One region of the Dietzia sp. B32 genome, then DNA from elsewhere that is predicted to be linked to it. Evidence: predicted binding sites of a transcription regulator. Region 1 holds the regulator's gene; each other region holds the start of a gene.
The links. Region 1 encodes LexA, which represses DNA repair genes until DNA is damaged. Its sites were predicted from a motif close to CGAACANNTGTTCG; they were not measured.

Region 1 (4,209 bases):
CTGCGACGGTGAACTCACCCCGGGACAGTTGCTCGCGCTGGAGAAGGCGGTCAACGTCAAGGTCATCGACCGCACCGCCCTGATCCTCGACATCTTCGCGCAGCACGCCACCAGCCGCGAGGGCAAGGCCCAGGTGACTCTCGCCCAGATGGAGTACATGCTTCCCCGCCTCCGCGGCTGGGGCGAGTCGTTGTCCCGTCAGGCCGGCGGGCGTGCCGGCAGCAACGGCGGCGTGGGTCTCCGAGGTCCGGGTGAGACCAAGATCGAGACCGACCGGCGTCGGATCCGCGAACGGATGGCACGTCTGCGGCGCGACATCAAGGGGATGAAACAGGCCCGCGACACCAAACGGCACCGTCGCCGTGCCACGCCCGTGCCCTCGATAGCGATCGCCGGATACACCAACGCCGGAAAGTCCAGTCTTCTCAATCGGATAACCGGTGCCGGGGTACTGGTCCAGAACGCCTTGTTCGCCACGCTCGACCCGACCACCCGGAAGGCCGAGCTGCCTGACGGCCGCGCGGTCGTCTTCACCGACACCGTGGGGTTCGTTCGTCATCTTCCGACCCAGTTGGTCGAGGCCTTCCGTTCCACACTGGAGGAGGTCGTCGACTCCGAACTTCTCCTCCATGTGGTGGACGGCTCGGATGCCTTTCCGCTCCGCCAGATCGAGGCGGTGCGCAAGGTGATCAACGAGGTGGTGGAGGAGCAGAACGCCGAGCGACCTCGTGAGCTGCTGGTGATCAACAAGGTGGACGCCGCGGATCCCGTCGTACTCACCGAGTTGCACCACGCGCTACCCGACGCCGTGTTCGTCTCGGCCGTCACCGGTCAGGGCGTCGACGAGCTGCTCGAGCGGATCACCCAGATCGTCGCTTCCGGGGACACCGAGGTCACCCTGGAGATCCCGTACTCCCGTGGGGACGTGGTGTCACGGGTCCACGCCGAGGGCGCGGTGGTCGAGGAGGAGCACACCGAAAACGGAACCCGGGTCATCGTCCGACTGCCCGCCTCAGTGGCGGGTGAACTCGACGAGTTCGCCGCCGACGGCTCACACGACGGCGCCGCCTGACCCCCACCGGGGACGGGCGGCGCGCCGTTCGAGTCCGGAGTTCAGAGCTTCCGGAACACCGTCACCACCTTGCCGAGGATCGTCGCGTGCTCTCCCGGGATGGGACTGAACGACGGATTGTGAGGTAGCAGCCAGACTCCGCTCGCGTCGTTGCGGAAGGTCTTGACCGTCGCCTCCCCGTCGATCATCGCCGCGACGATCTCACCGTTGTCCGCGACGTTCTGCCGCCGGACCACCACGAAGTCGCCGTCGCAGATCGCCGCGTCGATCATCGATTCCCCGACGACCTTGAGCATGAACAGGTCGCCGGATCCCACGAGGTCCGCGGGCAGCGGGAAGATCTCCTCGACGGCCTGTTCGGCGAGGATCGGACCGCCGGCGGCGATCCGGCCGAGCACGGGGACGTAGACGGGCTCGGAGGCGCCGCCGGGCCGCTGGGGCTCGGGCGTCGGCGAACGACGCCCGCGCGACTTCTGCCCGGGAACCCCGTGCACGTCCACCGCGCGCGGCTTGTGCGGGTCCCGGGTCAGGAAACCCTTCTTCTCGAGAGTCCGCAACTGATGAGCCACCGACGAGGTGGACTGCAACCCGACCGCGTCGCCGATCTCCCGGATGCTCGGCGGATAGCCGCGCTCCTTGACGGTGTCGTGGATGTGGAGGAGAACGCTCTTCTGTCGGTCCGTCAGCGACTCGAAGTCGGGCTTCGGCATCTCGTGTGGTCCCTTCGGCGAATGGATGTTCGACGTCTGTATCTGTGTACACCCTATCGCCCATGCGAACGTCGCGCCACACAGGTGTTCGAAATAATCGGGCCCGGAATGGTGACTGTGTCGGAGTCGCGTGATACAACTCTAGGAGAGTTCGGATTCGAACAGATGTACTGACACATACATACGGGTGTGCGAACACCACTCGCACACCGTATCGAGTAGGGAGTCACCATGACCGTTACGGAGTTGCAGTCACACGCACGTCCGACCGTGCGGTGGAGCGAGGTCTGCCCCGGCGACCATCGCGGGCGGTCCGCGGGCGTCGATCGTCCCGGCACCCCACAGAGTTCCCCGGGTAAGGGCAGCGCACAGCCCGGTCGCGTCCACCGTCGCCCCGCGGTTCGACCGGAGGGCAGCCGTCCCGCGGCGGCGTCGGCACGTGTCGACACCGTCGTCCGGCCGAGGGTGCCCGGCCGCCCCCTCGGCGTCACGTCTGTGGCACCGGGTCGCCGCGTGCTCGTCCGCCCGGCGTCGGCCGAGGGCGTGCGCGCCTGCCATATCGAGGCTCCTGTGGCCAGCGGCGTCGTCGACGACGTTCCTACGTGGGCGCTCCTGGCCTGCGGGATCGCGTTCGGAGTGATCCTGCTCTTCGCCGTGGCGTATCTCGGCGGGCCCGCCTACGCATGACCGGTCGTCGGGCCTCCTAGAATGAGTCGGGGACGGTGTACTGCCATCCCCGCATCCCGTCAGGCACGAGCCGGGACGCGTGAAGTCCGGTCGACGAAGGGCCCCACGGGAATGTACTGCCCGACATGCCACCACGAGGACTCCCGCGTGATCGATTCACGATCGGTCGACGAGGGGCAGGCGATCCGGCGTCGCCGGGAATGTCCGAGGTGCGGCCACCGGTTCACGACTCTCGAGACGCCGCTTCTGACTGTTCTCAAACGCAACGGGGTCACGGAGGCGTTCAGCCGGGACAAGGTGGTGCGCGGAGTCCGGCGTGCGTGCCAGGGACGAGCGGTCGACGAGGACGCCCTGCGCCGCCTCGCCCAACAGGTCGAGGACGCCGTCCGCGCCGGTGGCGTGTCCGAAGTCCCCGCCCATCAGATCGGTCTTGCCATCCTGGGCCCGCTACAGGACCTGGACGAGGTCGCCTACCTCCGCTTCGCCTCGGTGTACAAGCAGTTCAGTTCCGCCGATGACTTCGAACGCGAGATCATCGCCCTCCGGGAACGCCGGACGAGTCGCTAGACGCGCGCCATAGGCGGGTGATCGGCCGACGGCCGGCTCCAGGGGACGGCCTGCCTCAGCGGGACGACCGGGGGGCCAGCGCCGCTGCCACTGCCTTCTCGATGCGCTCCGCCGACACCGATCTGGCGGTCCCGAGCGTCTGCGCGAACAGCCCCACGCGGTATTCGGCCAGCATCCAGCGCAGGTCGCGAACGGCCCGGGCCCCACCCGGGCGCTTTCGCAACGCGGCGCACGCCTCGTCGACCCTCGCCTCGGACCGGGACAGCCTCACCGTGAGTTCCCGGTGGCGGGACGGAGACTTCTCCGCCAGCTCCAGGCGGAGCCCCACAGCCCTCACGTGTCGTTCCAGATGCGGGAGTGCGTCGGCCGGGTGTCGGGCGAGGAAACCCCGGCCGATGAGGAAGTCGAGAGACGGCCGGACGGCATCGGCGATGTCCGCCGGTGCCGCGGCCAGCGAGCCCCACACCGACTGGGCCGCCACGAGAGCGGGCACCGCCGTCGAGATCGCGGACGCCACGGCGCCGGGCACCTCCGCTCTCGCGGTGGCCTGCAGCTCGTCGAAATCAGCGACGGTGAGGACCGGAGCGCCCTTTCTCCGGGCGATGATCCGGCCGCACGCCGCGAGTGAGGCATCCGAGACGAGCCCCTCGATCCCGCCGTGCGGGTACTGCGAGAGAGCGAGCCGCTGCTGTACCGGGCGCCCACGCAGGATCGACGACGCCGACACGAGACCAGACGAGATCAGCGTCAGCACCGCGGCCGCCTGGGTCGATCGGCGCTCGTCCTCGGTGGCACACGCCACCACGTGGATGCCGTCCGCGCCGACACGCAGTGCTGGATAGACCGTGACCTCGACCCCGTCCACCGAGCCGGTCACCGCCGGCGGGAGATCGCCGATGGTGCCGGCGGTCCACTCCCGGTACGGACCCTTGTCCGGGACCAGGCGGGCGTTGAGAGTCGCACGAACCCTGTCCACCAAGCGGGTCCTCAACTGCGCTAGATCCGTCCCGGAGGCCACGACCTCGTCACCGTCGACCACCTCGAAGCGCATCCGGAGGTGGCCCGGTAGCTGGGTCGGGTCGAAGTCACGGGGATCGACTGTCGAACCTATCCGGGCCGAGAGCGCCCGGGCGAGCGCCACGGGAAGCGGGGCGGAGCGGGGCGAGACGTCGC
Region 2 (4,209 bases), 1.3 Mb from region 1:
GGCACTGATCGGCGGAATGGCGGCACCGGCCCTCGCGCAGTCCCTGCCCGCCGGTTCCACACCGGGTATCGGGTCGCTGACGACGGTCGACGGGAGCGTCGACCCGTCGAGCGCGGCCGCGGGCGCGGCGACGATCGGTTCCACCGGATCCACCGGCACGGAGTCGCTGACCGGCTCGGGCACCCTCCCGCCACTGGGGACCGGCTCGCAGAACACCACCGCCACCCCGCCGATCGGCATGGAGTCAGAGCCCGTCACCGTCAGCGAGGTGCGGCGCGTGGAGATCGGCGACCCCCTGGTGGCCGGCGGCGATCCCCGCTTCGAACGCTGGTGGGTGGCGTCGAAGTCGATGAACCGCGTCCTGCCCGTGGAGATCTGGCGCCCGGCCACCGACGCACCGGCACCGATGCTGTACCTCCTCGACGGCGTGGACTCCCCCTCCCCGAGCGGGTGGCTCCTGCCCGGCGGGGTCGAGCGCACCTTCGCCGGTGAGCACGTCACGCTCGTCATGCCGGCCCGGGCCGACGGTTCACTGCACGCCGACTGGCAGCGCGATGACCCGGTCCTGAGCCGCAACAAGTGGCAGACCTTCCTCACCGACGAGCTCCGACCGCTGCTGGAGGCCGGCGACATCCCGTTCAACGGCAAGCGCGGGATGGCGGGCCTGTCGATGGGCGCGGCGAGCGCCGTCACCATCGCCGAGCTGCGCCCGGACCTGTATGACGCCGTGGGCGCGATCGCCGGCTGCTACACGGCGCGGGACGATCTCGGGTTCATCCTCGCCAAGATCGTCACCGAGACCCGCGGCGGCGACATCGCCAACATGTGGGGCCCGCGCACGGACCCCGCCTACCGGGCCAACGACGGGCTCCTCCACGCCGAGAAGCTCAGGGGCAAGGCGCTCTACTTCGCCACCGCCACCGGCCGACCCGACGCGGGCGAATGGGACCGCAACGGCCGCGACCTGCTGCGGTTCACCCAGGGTGCGGGGCTCGAGGTCGCCACCCATGCCTGCACCGTGGAGATGGACCGGCGGCTCGACGAACTGGGCATCGACGCCCGGGTCGACTACCTGCCCACCGGCCTGCACAACTGGGACAATTTCGGCCGATTCGTCGCCCCGATGCGCGATACGCTGATGCCAGCGCTGCGCTGATCTCCGCGGCGCCCCTCACGTGAGGAGTCGCCATGACCACCACACCCCGGGCCTCCGGATATCTCGCCCCGTCGGGTGCCGTGGTCTTCCCCCGCCGACTGCCACTGTCCCGGGAACAGGCGTGGGCGGCCGTCACCGATCCGGCCCGCACCGCGCGCTGGATCGGGTCGTGGTCGGGCGACCCGGCGTCGGGCACCGTCGAGATGACGATGTCCGCCGAGGAGGGTTCGCCCGCCGAGTCCGTCGCGGTACTGCGGTGTGAGGCGCCGGACCTCATCGTCGTCAGGATCGGTCCCGACGGCTGGGTGATCACCGTGAGGATCGAGGGTGACGACGACGAGGTCACCATCTCCCTGGAACAGGACATCGCGGACGCCGACGCCGCGTCCGACATCGGTCCCGGCTGGGACTTCTATCTGGACCGGTTGGTCGAGGCCGAGGCGGGCCGGGATCCGGAGGCACTCCGCTTCTCCCCCGACTACCACCCCGCGTTGGCCCAGCACTACCGGGCGTTGCTGGGCGGCTGAGCCGGGGCACTGCCCGACTGTCCCCGCACACGTACTTTCGCAGGTCAGACAGCTGTGTCGTACCCAGTTGCTAGCGTTTCCCCAATCGAACACACGAGCGATACCAGGCGGCCCGGCTCGCCGAGGGGGTTCACATGCGGGAGGCAACTACCGACGACGGCGGTGCCGATGATCCCGGCGTCGATGATCCCAGCTCCGACGATCCCAGCGCCGTGGCAGCCAGCCCCTCCGTCACCGACGCCAGCTCCGCCGCCGTGGCCGCGCTGCACGCCGAGAACCGCGCCGCCGCCGCCAGACTGCGGGCCTGCCACGACCTGTGGGCGATCTGCCGCGAAGAACAGGAACTGCGCGACATCGCCGCCGGCTACGGACCGGGCCTGGACCAACGCCCCGAACACGCCGTCATCGACCCACTGACCATCGCCACCAGCCAGATCGTCGCCGCCTACGGCGTCCACCACAACCGCGCCCGCAACCTGCTCACCCTGGCCATCACCCTGGTCACCAAGTTCCCCGACCTCGTCGAGGCCATGGACACCGGCCGGCTCGACGAGGCCACCGCCACCCTGCTCGCCCGCCAGATGCGCACCGTGGACTCCCTCCACCGCGACGACGTCCAACGAGAGGTCATCGCATGGCTCCTGGACGCCCTCGCAGCCGGCAGACGCCCCGGACGCGACGCGATCCTGTCCCACACCGACCGCATCATCGCCGCCCACGACCCCGCGGGCGTACGCCTGCGCCGCGCCGCCGCCGTGCGCGCCCGCCGCATCCGCATCCGCCGCGGCCCGGACGGCATGGCCGACCTGCACGCCCACCTGACCGCCACCGAAGCCTTCGCCATCCACACCCTCCTGCAGACGATGGCCACCGACCAACACCACCGCGACCGCCGGACCCGCGTCGAGACCACCCGCCGCCACGGCGCAGACTCCCTCGACCCCGAATTCATCCGCAGCATGGACGAACTGCGTGCCGACGCCCTCGTCGCCACCCTCCTCGGCACCACCACAAACCAAGACACAGCCACGGGCCCAGACGCCGCCGCGGGCACGGGCGGCGGTCACCGGCCGCCCGCCACCCAGATCCGCCCCACCATCACCGTGCTCGCACCCCCGGGCCCCGACGGCGACCCCGAGGTCTACCTCCCCCGCGGCGGCCCCGCCACCATCGACGCCCTCATCGAACTGCTGTCCCGCAGCACCGGCGCCACCATCACCGTGCCCGACACCGAACCCGGCACCGCCGACACCCCCCACGGCGCCCGCCGCTACCGCATCAGCGCCGACCTGGCCCGCCGCATCCGCCTACGCGACGGCACCTGCCGCCACCCCGGCTGCTCCGTCCCCGCCGACGACTGCGACATCGACCACGTCCGCCCCTTCAACCACACCGACCCCACGGCAGGCGGCCCGACCACCGAGAACAACCTCGCCTGCCTGTGCCGACACCACCACCGCTTCAAAACCTTCCACGGCTGGCACTACCACCTCGCCCACGACGGCACCCTGACCGTGACCACCGACACCGGCCACACCATCACCACCCACCCCGACGGACCCCTCGCCCGCTGGCGCCACCGCACCACCAACCCCGACCACGCGGCCGGCACCGACAGCGACAGCTACGTTCCACCCCCACGCCGACCCTGGCTCGACCCCCGACCCCAAAGCACCCACTGGCACCGCCGCGCCCAACGCCTGGCCGCCGAACGCAAAGCCAACACCATGGCCCCACAAGCACAAACCCACCCCGACGGACCCGACCACGACACCGACCCCCCACCCTTCTGACCGGACGGAGCGGTGTCAGCGGTGCTTGAGCAGGACCGCTCGAATTCCCTCGTGGAATCCGTCGCGCAGGCGCACCCGCTGAGCTTCCGTCAGGGTGAACTCGTTGAGCATCTGGCAGGCGAACTGCAGCAGCGGGCGGTCGATCGCCGGAGGGAGGACTCCGCCCGAGAGGAGATGCGCCTGGTCGCGCTGCTCCTCACTCGCGGCCCGCTCGTACCACCACGTGGCGTACTGCTGCCCCACATCGAAGGGGGTCTGCTCGCCGGAGGAGGTCCAGACCTCGTCGGGCAGCGGGACGAACTTGGACCGCAGCGGCCGACGATGGGGAGCCATCATCGAGGGATTCGGCCGGGACGACCCATGGGACGACGCGTCCGAATCCGGAGTGGCCCCGACCGCGGCGACGGCCTCCGCGGCCGGCTCGACCTGCTCGGTCTTCGAGGGGCGCCCGGTGTGCGCGCTCAACTGGGCGGGTGAGGGGCCCGCGTCCGGTGCGGCCGCAGGCTCTGGCGTCGGCGTCGGCGCTTGCGTCGGTCGCGCGGTCTCCGCGGGCGCGGGCGCGGGCTGCTCCGACTCGGCGCGCGCAACGCACTCCTGCTCGTCCGCGGCCAGTTCCTCCGCGTCGGCGGCGCGTTCCTCCTCGGCGGCGGTGAGGCGTGTCTCGTCGGCGACAGAGGTGGCCGAGGCGCGATCCGAGCGCAGGACGACGTCGGCCATACCCACCGACTCCTCG
Region 3 (4,209 bases), 1.1 Mb from region 1:
CCAATTGGGGGAGCTCAGCAACCAGGTCAGTGGCTTCCGAGCCCTGGCCTGGTCTGCATTTCAGGGTGGTCAGCCGGGTGGGGCGTGCAGGGTGGGCCGGTAGATCAGCTCCTGGATCCGGCCGTCGAGGGTGCGGCTCTCGAGCAGTTCGAGGTCATACTCCGCTCACCCCACGGCCCGGGACACTCTCGCCCGGCTCTGCGACGAGGTCGCGGCCGAGCACACCTCGGCGGCCGATTCCGGGCGCACGGTCCGCGTGTCCGCCGTCCACCGCGTGGGCGTGCTGCCGGTGGGCGAGGTCGCGGTGGTGGTGGTCGCTGTGGCTCCGCATCGGGCCGAGGCGTTCGCGGCGTGTTCGGAGCTCATCGAGCGGCTCAAGCACGGGGTGCCCATCTGGAAGCGGCAGCGCTTCACCGACGGCGTCTCCGAATGGGTGGGCGTCGGCGACTGCTGAGTTGGTCAGGCCGGCCGTCTGCGGGGTCCGTACCTGTCCTGACCCGGCGGATTGATGAGTGTGCCGTCGTCGGCGACGATGCGGTCGGCGAAGGCGTTCCACTCGCGTTCCCAGATGGCGTCACGGGCACGGGCCAAGGGGCCCTTGGGTCTGGTGCGGTGTTCGTGTCCGGTGTCGGTGATGATGACGAGTTCACCCAACGGCCCGGACCGGTAGGCATTGGTCCCGAACGTCTTCTCCCGGTGGTGTTTGCGGCACAGGCAGACGAGGTTCCACTCGGTGGTCGGCCCGCCGAGCTCGGGGTCCTTCGTGTTGAACGCGATCACATGGTCCACGTCGCAGGCCTCGGCGGGAACCGAGCATCCCGGGTGGCGGCAGGTCCCGTCGCGCATGCGGATTCGCTCGGCCATCGCCGGGGTGATCACGTAGCGCAGGGCGTGCTCGGGGGAGTCGAGCACGCCGGGGGCGGGGTCGATGAGCTCGAACCGCACGCTCGCGTCGTCGCCCTCGAGCAGTTCCGTGCAGAGCCATTCGACGCTGCTGTACGTGCCGTGGACGAACTCGACGCGGTTGGGCAGGCCCCGGGCCGCGGAGGCGATCACGCTGATGCGGATCGGCTGACCGGCCCGCGCGGCGTTGCCCAGCGTGGGCCGGGGGAGGTCCGCCCCGAGCCTGACGTCGCCGAGTTCGATGCCGTCGTACTCGGACGCAGGGGCCGGGTCGGAGCCGGAGCCGGGGCCGGAGCCGGAGCCGGGGCCGGGGCTGGTCGCGGACGGGCCACCAGCAGGCGGATAGACGGCGAGCGCGGCGAGGGCGTCGGCGCGGAGCTGGTCCAGGGAACCGTCCAGTCCGTCCGCCGAGGCGGCCGACGCATCGGTCTCGATGCGACGACGGAGGAGTTCGGCATCGGCGGCGGTGAGCTTGGCCCACATCGTGGCCATGCCGTTCCGGTCGCCGCGGAATCGGACCGAGCGGGTGGCGGCCGCCGCTGCGGCGGCGTCCTGCGCGGCAGCCGGGTCGTGTCGCTCCACGGCGTCATCGATCGCCGAGTCCACCGCGTTGCGGGTCGGCCGGTCGCCACCGTCGAGATCGTCCGTGAAGCGCGCGACCACCTCGTCCTCCACGGCCGACACGATCGCGTCGGGCACCTCCGCCAGGCGACACGCGATATCGACCGCCACCTGCTCGGGCAGCAGCCCGCGGTCGACCGTGGATCGCAGACGGGGCAGCCGGCGGTGGATCTGCGTCCCGGCCGTCACCAACCGCGCGGCGTGCCAGCACGTGAGCTGACACGCCGCCACGAGGTGATCGCGGGCCCGGGCCTCCGGATCCAGCCGGGCGTACGCGGGCCGACGCGACCCGGCGCCGGCGCCTCCCTCGTCCGCCTGGGCCTGGGCGGACCGGGCGAACTGGTCGACCAGGACGTGTGCCGCCTCGAGCCGCGTGGCCCCGGCACGGTTCTGCGCCAGCGTCGCGGCACGGGCCGCCTCGCTGACAGCCTCCATGTCGACCATGCCGAGGGGCTCGGGTACGGCGAACAGCGAACTCGTCGTCGTCACCATTCCACCCCCGCCCTGTCGGTGTCGAACTTACATTCGACGATACCCACGCAGGCGGACTAGCACAAGGGTTCGATCACGTTCGAATGCTCATCCCAACCGGGTACCCACCCACTGCGCCAGGGAAACACCGTCACCTGCACCCGATCGACCAGACCGGCGGCCATCAGCGCCCGGTTCATCGACAAGCTGCCGTGCGAGCGCAACGACACGTCGGATTGCTGCTTCAAGCGAGCGACCACCTCGACGGCGTCTCCGCTGACGATGGCCGCGTCCGGCCAGTCGAGGGGACCATCCAGGGTCGTTGACACCACCGTCGTCGGCAGCGTGGTCATCTGGGTGACCCAGGGGTCGAACACGCCGGAATCGTCAGTAGCCGCCCCAATCACCGTTGTCGTTGTACGACCCGAAGCCGTCGAGGCTGGCGAAGACGTCAAACGTGGAGGTGGCGGTCATGGTGTTGCGTCCTAGATCGTGGACGCCTCCCATGGGAGGTGCCCGGAGGTCAGCCCGGTTGGAGTGTCCGGAAATCGCCTCGGTCGAAGCTGATGTGGAACCTCCTCGAGTCGATCCGCCAGCCGTCCGGCGTCCGGGTCCACAGGTCCGAGTACTCGCCGAAGCACTCGTAGGACAGATCGGACCGGTCCCCGGCGCCGAGGTGGAGGACCCGCGCATACGTGAGGCTCCGCGCCCGGTCCTCGTCTCCATGGAAGGCGAGCTGCACCCGATGGTTGCCCAACAGGTGCTGGGATGGTCCGCAGCCCCCGAGGTGCTCCCTGACCCTCTCGACGATCGCCTGCCGACCGGTCGCGCCGTACCCGGTCGCGGACTCGGTGAACAGCTCGCCCAGCCCGGCCCAGTCACGTGAGTCCAACGCTGCGGCCACGTCGGCCAGACGCTCGATGATCAGGTCCCTGTCACTCGTCATCTCCCCTTGGTAGCAGTGATCGCCGGGGGATCTCAGCTGTCGTCGCTAATCTGGCCGCCATGACCGACGTCGAGATCGCGCTGTCCACCGGCCGCGTCAAGGGCACCGATCTGGGGGATGTGGTCCGCTACTACGGCATTCCGTACGCCGAGGACCCCGTCGGCGACCTGCGGTTCGCCGCCCCGGTCCGCCGCGAACCGTGGCCGGGCGTCCGCGACGCCACCCGGCCGGCGGCCACCGCGCAGCGGCTGCGCTTCGACCCCGATCCGGCGATCCCCGAGCCGATCGTCGCCGGCACGGACATCCTGCACGTCGACGTGTGGGCTCCCGCCCAGGGCACGGGCCACCCGGTGCTGGTGTGGATCCACGGCGGCGGCTGGGAGTCCGGATCGTCGCACCAGCCCTGGTTCGACGGGACCGCCTTCGCGCGCGCCGGGATCGTCGTGGTCTCGGTGGGCTACCGCCTGGGCGTCGAGGGGTTCACCGCGTTCCCCGACGCCCCGGACAACCGCGGGGTGCGGGATTGGATCATGGCCCTGGAGTGGGTCCGCGACGAGATCGCGGCGTTCGGCGGCGACCCCGGGCAGGTCACGGTGTCGGGTCAGTCGGCGGGCGGCGGGGCGGTGCTCTGCCTGCTCGCCTCGCCGTTGGCGGCCGGCCTGTTCCACCGGGGGATCGCCTCGTCGCCCGCGGTACTGCGATCGCCCGCCGCTCAGGCACCCAAGGGGACGACCGCCGCGGAGTTGGCCGCCGGCGGCCGGGGTGCCGTCGACGAGTTCCACCGGCGCCTGCGCAAGGACAATCCCTTCCTCATGCCGTTCCGGCCGACGGTCGGCGACGACACCGTCCCGGTCCCGCCCCTGGAGGGCATCGGGAGCGGTCCCGGGCTCGACCTGCCACTGCTCATCGGCTCCACGGCCACGGAGTTCGAGGGGGTCGTCCGGGCCCTCCCCGGGCCGGCGCTGGTGCCGGGTGCCGCGATGATCCTGCGGTCCCAGGAGCTGCCCACCACCGGACTGCGCGCGCTGGCCAGGCAGTCGGCGGGCAAGTCGCTGCGCCGGGCGGTGGGGGCGGTGGTCGACGCCGCGACCATCCACTCGACCGTCGTGCGGGCGGCGGAGACCCGGGTGGCCGCCGGCGCGCCCACCTGGGTGTACGACTTCCGCTGGGCCGAGGGCCGCGGCGCCGTCCACTGCGCGGACCTGCCGTTCTTCTGGTCGGTTCCGGAAGCCGCGAACGTGCGGGCCTACCTCGGAGCGGATGCGCCG
Region 4 (4,209 bases), 600 kb from region 1:
ATCATGTCCTCACGATCCCTCAAGTCCCGCGGGTCGGGGGAGATACGCGGCTGATGGGCGACTGCATCTCATGGCGGGGCCCGACTGCCCGACTGCCCGGCTTCCGGCTGCGTCGTCAGAAGGGTGGTGGGTCGATGATGTCGTCGAGGCGTTGGCGGTGGTGGTCGAGTAGGAGGGTGCGGATGCCGAGTTCGATGGCGCTGGCGTGTGGGGCGTTGCGGTTCCACCAGCGGCTGGACTCGGCCGGTGGGGTGGGGATGGTGTCGGTGGTGGCGCGGGCGCGTTCGGTGTTGTGGCGTTCGGCGTTGTGGCGGGCGGCGCGGCGGGACCAGTAGGTCGGTTCGGCGTCGGCCCGGTCGTCGCCGGTGGGGTCGGGGGTGCGGCGTTGCTGACGGGCCCAGGCCTGGGTCTCGGTGTGGGCGTGTTCTCGTCGGTAGTCGGCCAGTGGGCCGGAGGGTCGGGTGAGCATGGTCGAGCCCTCGGGGGTGGTCACGGTCAGGGTGCCGTCGGGGTGGAGGTGGTAGCGCCAGTCGGAGAAGGTCTTGAACCGGTGGTGGCGCCGGCACATCGCGGCGAGGTTGGCCTCGGTGGTGTGCCCGCCACGCTCGGGGTCGGTGTGATCGAACGGCACCACATGGTCCAGATCACAGGACTCGGCCGGGATCGCGCAGCCGGGGTGGCGGCAGGTGCCGTCGCGTAGTCGGATGCGGCGGGCCAGGTCGGCGCTGGGCCGGTAGGTCAGGGCGGCTCGGGCGTCGTCGGCGGCCCCGATCCGGGGATCGACGGCCTCAAACGTGGCCCCGTCGCTGGTGGCGAGCATGTCGAGCAGGGCCTGCAGGGCGGCCTGGCCGGTGCGGGTGAACTCCACCCGGGCTCCGCCGTCGTCGCGGGCGTGGTTGCCGGTGGCGATGACGGTGACCCGTGGCCGCAGCGGCGCCACCCCGGCACCCGCGGTGGCGGACTGGCCCGCGGCACCGGGCTGGCCGGGGCCGGTGTCGCCGCAGACCAGGGACATCAACGCGTCGGCGCGGCGTTCGGCGAGGGAGTAGTCGTCGACCTCACCGGCGGCCTCACCATCACCGTCGCCATCGCGGGCGTTGGCGGCGGCGTCGGCGGCAGCTGCGGCGTCGGCGGCCCGGTGGTCGGCGACGCGGTGGTCGAGGGCCTCGGCCAGGACGGCGGCTTCCTCGGTTGCCAGGATCGCCGAGATGGTGGACATGCCGTCGATGCCTTTGTTCACGCGTACCCCGCGGGTGCGGGCGGCTTCCTGGCGGCGCAGGCGGATGCCATTGGCGTCGTAGCCGGCGATGATGGCATCGACGTTGCTGCGGATGGCTTTCTCGCCCAGGCGGATCCCGCCCTCGATCGCGGCGAGGTACTCGTCGACGACCTGTTGCTGCACCAAATCGAGCACGTCGACGTGGACGGTGGCCATCTGGGAGGCGAGCACCTCGGCGGCGCGCTGGTCCAGACGCCCCTGCGCCATCGCTGTCAGGATCGCCGGGTACCGGGTGTGCAGGTCGAAGGCGAAGGAGATCATGGTGGTGGCCCGCCGGGACGAGATCGCCATCGCCGCGACCACGTACCCGGTCGCGACGTCGATGGGATCGACCACCGCATGCCCGGGTCGGCATTCACCGGCGCCCGCCCCGGACTCCTCCCGGCGCTGGCATTCGAGGAACAACTCGTAACACGCCACGAACCGGCGTGCCGCTGCACGATTCTCGCCCATCCAGCCCTCACGCACCGCCGCCCGCAGACCCGACAACGAACTCGAGGAACCAGACGAGGCGGGCGAGGCGGACGAGCCGGACGAGCCGGGCGAGGCGGGGGAGGCGTGGCCAGCGGCCGCGCGATCCGCGTCCTCCTGCATCCACCCACCCCCTCCGTCGTCGCTAACCCGGCATCGAACTTGTGTTCTAGTATACGAAAGTAGGTTCGCACCGGCAAGGGTCACTTCAGAGGATCTTGGTGCAGGGGCTCCGGAGCAACGGGAGCCCACCTCGGCCTGATCTGTGGTCCACTCTTTTTTATCGTTCGGGGTGAATGCCCCGTGGACCCACACCTCGGAGGCGTTCCATGTCCAAGACTCTTGCCTGTGCCGGAGCGGTCGCTGCCGCGCTAGTCGTCATGTCGACGGGAGCCGCAACTGCGCAGAGTTCAGGCGCAACCAGCTCGAACTCCTTCCCGGGATCGTCCGAGACCGAGGGCGACTACCTCGGTGAGGCAGGCGAGCTGCTGCCGGGTTCCGTGACGGGGTCGTTGCCCGGTTACGCCACCGGTCCGCTGGGGTCCACCGCCACGCTCGCGTGCAACATCGGGTCCGCGGTCGGTGCCGCCGCCAACCTGATGGGGGCGCCGTTGCAGGTTCCGGTCGGCGTGGTCTGCATGGTGCTCAACCCAGTGGCCGCGTCTGCGGATTCACTGCTCAAGGGTGACGTCGCGGGCTCCGTGGGTGCCGTGGTCTCAGGCGTGCCGCTGGTCGGCAACTCGCTCGAGGATCAACTGGACACAGGGTCGGCCACCGAGTCGGTGGAAGGTTCTGTGGGCGATCGGCTCGGCTCTCTCGCCGAGACCTCGCTGACGCCGGGGAACTGAGACGCGCCCCGCCCCGCGCCCGACCGAGGGGTGAGGGGCCGGGTGAATCCCGGGTAGGGGTGCCGGAAGCTACCGCTGCCCGCGGCCGAACGCGTGCGGCTCGACGGGCTGCTGCGTCCTGGGCAGGCCGGCGACCACGAGCCGATAGGACTCGGTGACCAGCTCGGACACCATGTCCGCGTCCAGGGATCCGCCCGGGTGCAGCGAGATCCAGTGCCGCTTGTTCATGTGGTATCCGGGCGTGATGTCGGCGTGCGCATCGCGGAGCGACATCGAATCAGACGGCAACGCCTTGAGGATCACCTGGCGTTCGCCGTCGACGGTCGTGTGGAACATGAACATCTTCCCGCGGACCTTGAACACGTCGACGCCCGGCCCGAACGGGAACTCCAGAGTCGATGCGGGCAGTTCGCGGGCCCGCATCGCGGCGCACTTCTAAAGTTCCCGTCCGTTCACGGCGTCGACGCTACCGCCACCGCCCCGGCGTCCGGCCGGGTGTCCCGCCCCGAGTGCTCCTGCGTGTCGTTCGCGCATGACGACCCGGCGACGAGAGGGTTGGCCAGCGTCCCGGCGAACTGCAGCGACCCGGCCTGATCGGTCAGGTCCACCATCTGCCGGGTGTTCCGCAGCTGCAGTCGGTTGAGGCACGAATGTCTGAATCGCGGAGCGAACAGCGCCTCCCAGGTGGGACGGTGCACCTCGTTGTCGTCGTCGTCCTCGTTGTCGCCGCGCCCGCCGCCGTCACGACCGCCGCCGCGACCTCCCGCGCCGGGCCCCAGGGTCTCCAGGCACTGCCGCGTCTCGTCCCAGAACTGATCGGCGTCCAGCGCCCCGGCGACGTCGAGGACCGCGGCGAGGTGGCGCAGCACCCCGTCCATGACGTCGGTGTGGACACTCAGCGCGCCGGTCTCGGCGTCCACCACGTGGCGGATCCGCTCGAGCCCCGCGGGCAGGGGGCGGTCGCGAACGACGGCAACCTCCTCGCCGATGTCCTTGAACAGCACCCGGCGCACCGTGTGGTCGGGACCCATCACCACGATGACGTTCTCGCCGTGCGGCATGAACACCAGTCCGTGCACGAGCAGGCACCGCGCGACGGGCACCACGTAGGCGTCGAGCAGCGCCCGGAGCCAGGTGCGGGCGTCCAGGCCGGACCGCTCGAGGTGTTCGACGGCGAGGGCCCGCCCGTGGAGGTCCACGTGCAGCATCGAGGCGAGCGTGACGGCCCGCTCTCCGGGAGTCAGTCGGGGCACGGGGCTCTCGCGCCAGAGTGCCGCGATCATCTTGGTGTGCGGGCCCTCGTCGGAGATCCCGGCCGCGGCCGCCCGGTGATAGGCGTCGCCGGTGTACCCCACGGCGGCGACCTCGCGCAGGATCTGGAAATCCAGCGCGCGCAACACCGGATCGGAGGCGACGACCCCGGCCACCCAGTCGTTGACCGCCGGGGTGTCGCGCATGTACTTGGGCGACAGGCCGCGGGTGAACCCCATGTTCTGCACGGCGAGAGCGGTCTTGACGTAGCCGCGCTCGGGGTGGGAGACATCGAAGAAGGTGCGCACCGACTGCTGTGGCCGGTACTCGCTGTCAGACTCGCCGAGGTGGACCAGGTCG

Region 2: the regulator LexA is predicted to act here: its motif matches at 1,770-1,783, upstream of L8M95_RS08215 (HNH endonuclease signature motif containing protein).
Region 3: the regulator LexA is predicted to act here: its motif matches at 2,039-2,052, upstream of L8M95_RS14215 (HNH endonuclease signature motif containing protein).
Region 4: the regulator LexA is predicted to act here: its motif matches at 1,908-1,921, upstream of L8M95_RS16535 (HNH endonuclease signature motif containing protein).

What each region holds. Positions count from the first base shown of each region.
Region 1 covers NZ_CP093845.1:391,548-395,756, reverse strand. The annotation lists gene hflX (GTPase HflX) at 1-1,072, shown strand, start outside; gene lexA (transcriptional repressor LexA) at 1,114-1,782, opposite strand; gene L8M95_RS01895 (DUF3806 domain-containing protein) at 2,278-2,469, shown strand; gene nrdR (transcriptional regulator NrdR) at 2,581-3,036, shown strand; gene hrpA (ATP-dependent RNA helicase HrpA) at 3,092-4,209, opposite strand, start outside.
Region 2 covers NZ_CP093845.1:1,723,823-1,728,031, forward strand. The annotation lists gene L8M95_RS08205 (alpha/beta hydrolase family protein) at 1-1,156, shown strand, start outside; gene L8M95_RS08210 (SRPBCC domain-containing protein) at 1,189-1,683, shown strand; gene L8M95_RS08215 (HNH endonuclease signature motif containing protein) at 1,818-3,476, shown strand; gene L8M95_RS08220 (NYN domain-containing protein) at 3,492-4,209, opposite strand, start outside.
Region 3 covers NZ_CP093845.1:3,000,555-3,004,763, reverse strand. The annotation lists tRNA gene L8M95_RS14225 (tRNA-Asn) at 1-13, shown strand, start outside; partial or broken gene L8M95_RS17615 (deaminase) at 70-165, opposite strand; partial or broken gene L8M95_RS14220 (molybdenum cofactor biosynthesis protein MoaE) at 140-454, shown strand; gene L8M95_RS14215 (HNH endonuclease signature motif containing protein) at 460-2,016, opposite strand; partial or broken gene L8M95_RS14210 (dihydrofolate reductase family protein) at 2,124-2,469, opposite strand; gene L8M95_RS14205 (nuclear transport factor 2 family protein) at 2,519-2,941, opposite strand; gene L8M95_RS14200 (carboxylesterase/lipase family protein) at 3,001-4,209, shown strand, end outside.
Region 4 covers NZ_CP093845.1:3,512,727-3,516,935, forward strand. The annotation lists gene L8M95_RS16530 (alkaline phosphatase family protein) at 1-5, opposite strand, end outside; gene L8M95_RS16535 (HNH endonuclease signature motif containing protein) at 116-1,873, opposite strand; gene L8M95_RS16540 (hypothetical protein) at 2,080-2,598, shown strand; gene L8M95_RS16545 (MmcQ/YjbR family DNA-binding protein) at 2,668-3,021, opposite strand; gene L8M95_RS16550 (GNAT family N-acetyltransferase) at 3,051-4,209, opposite strand, start outside.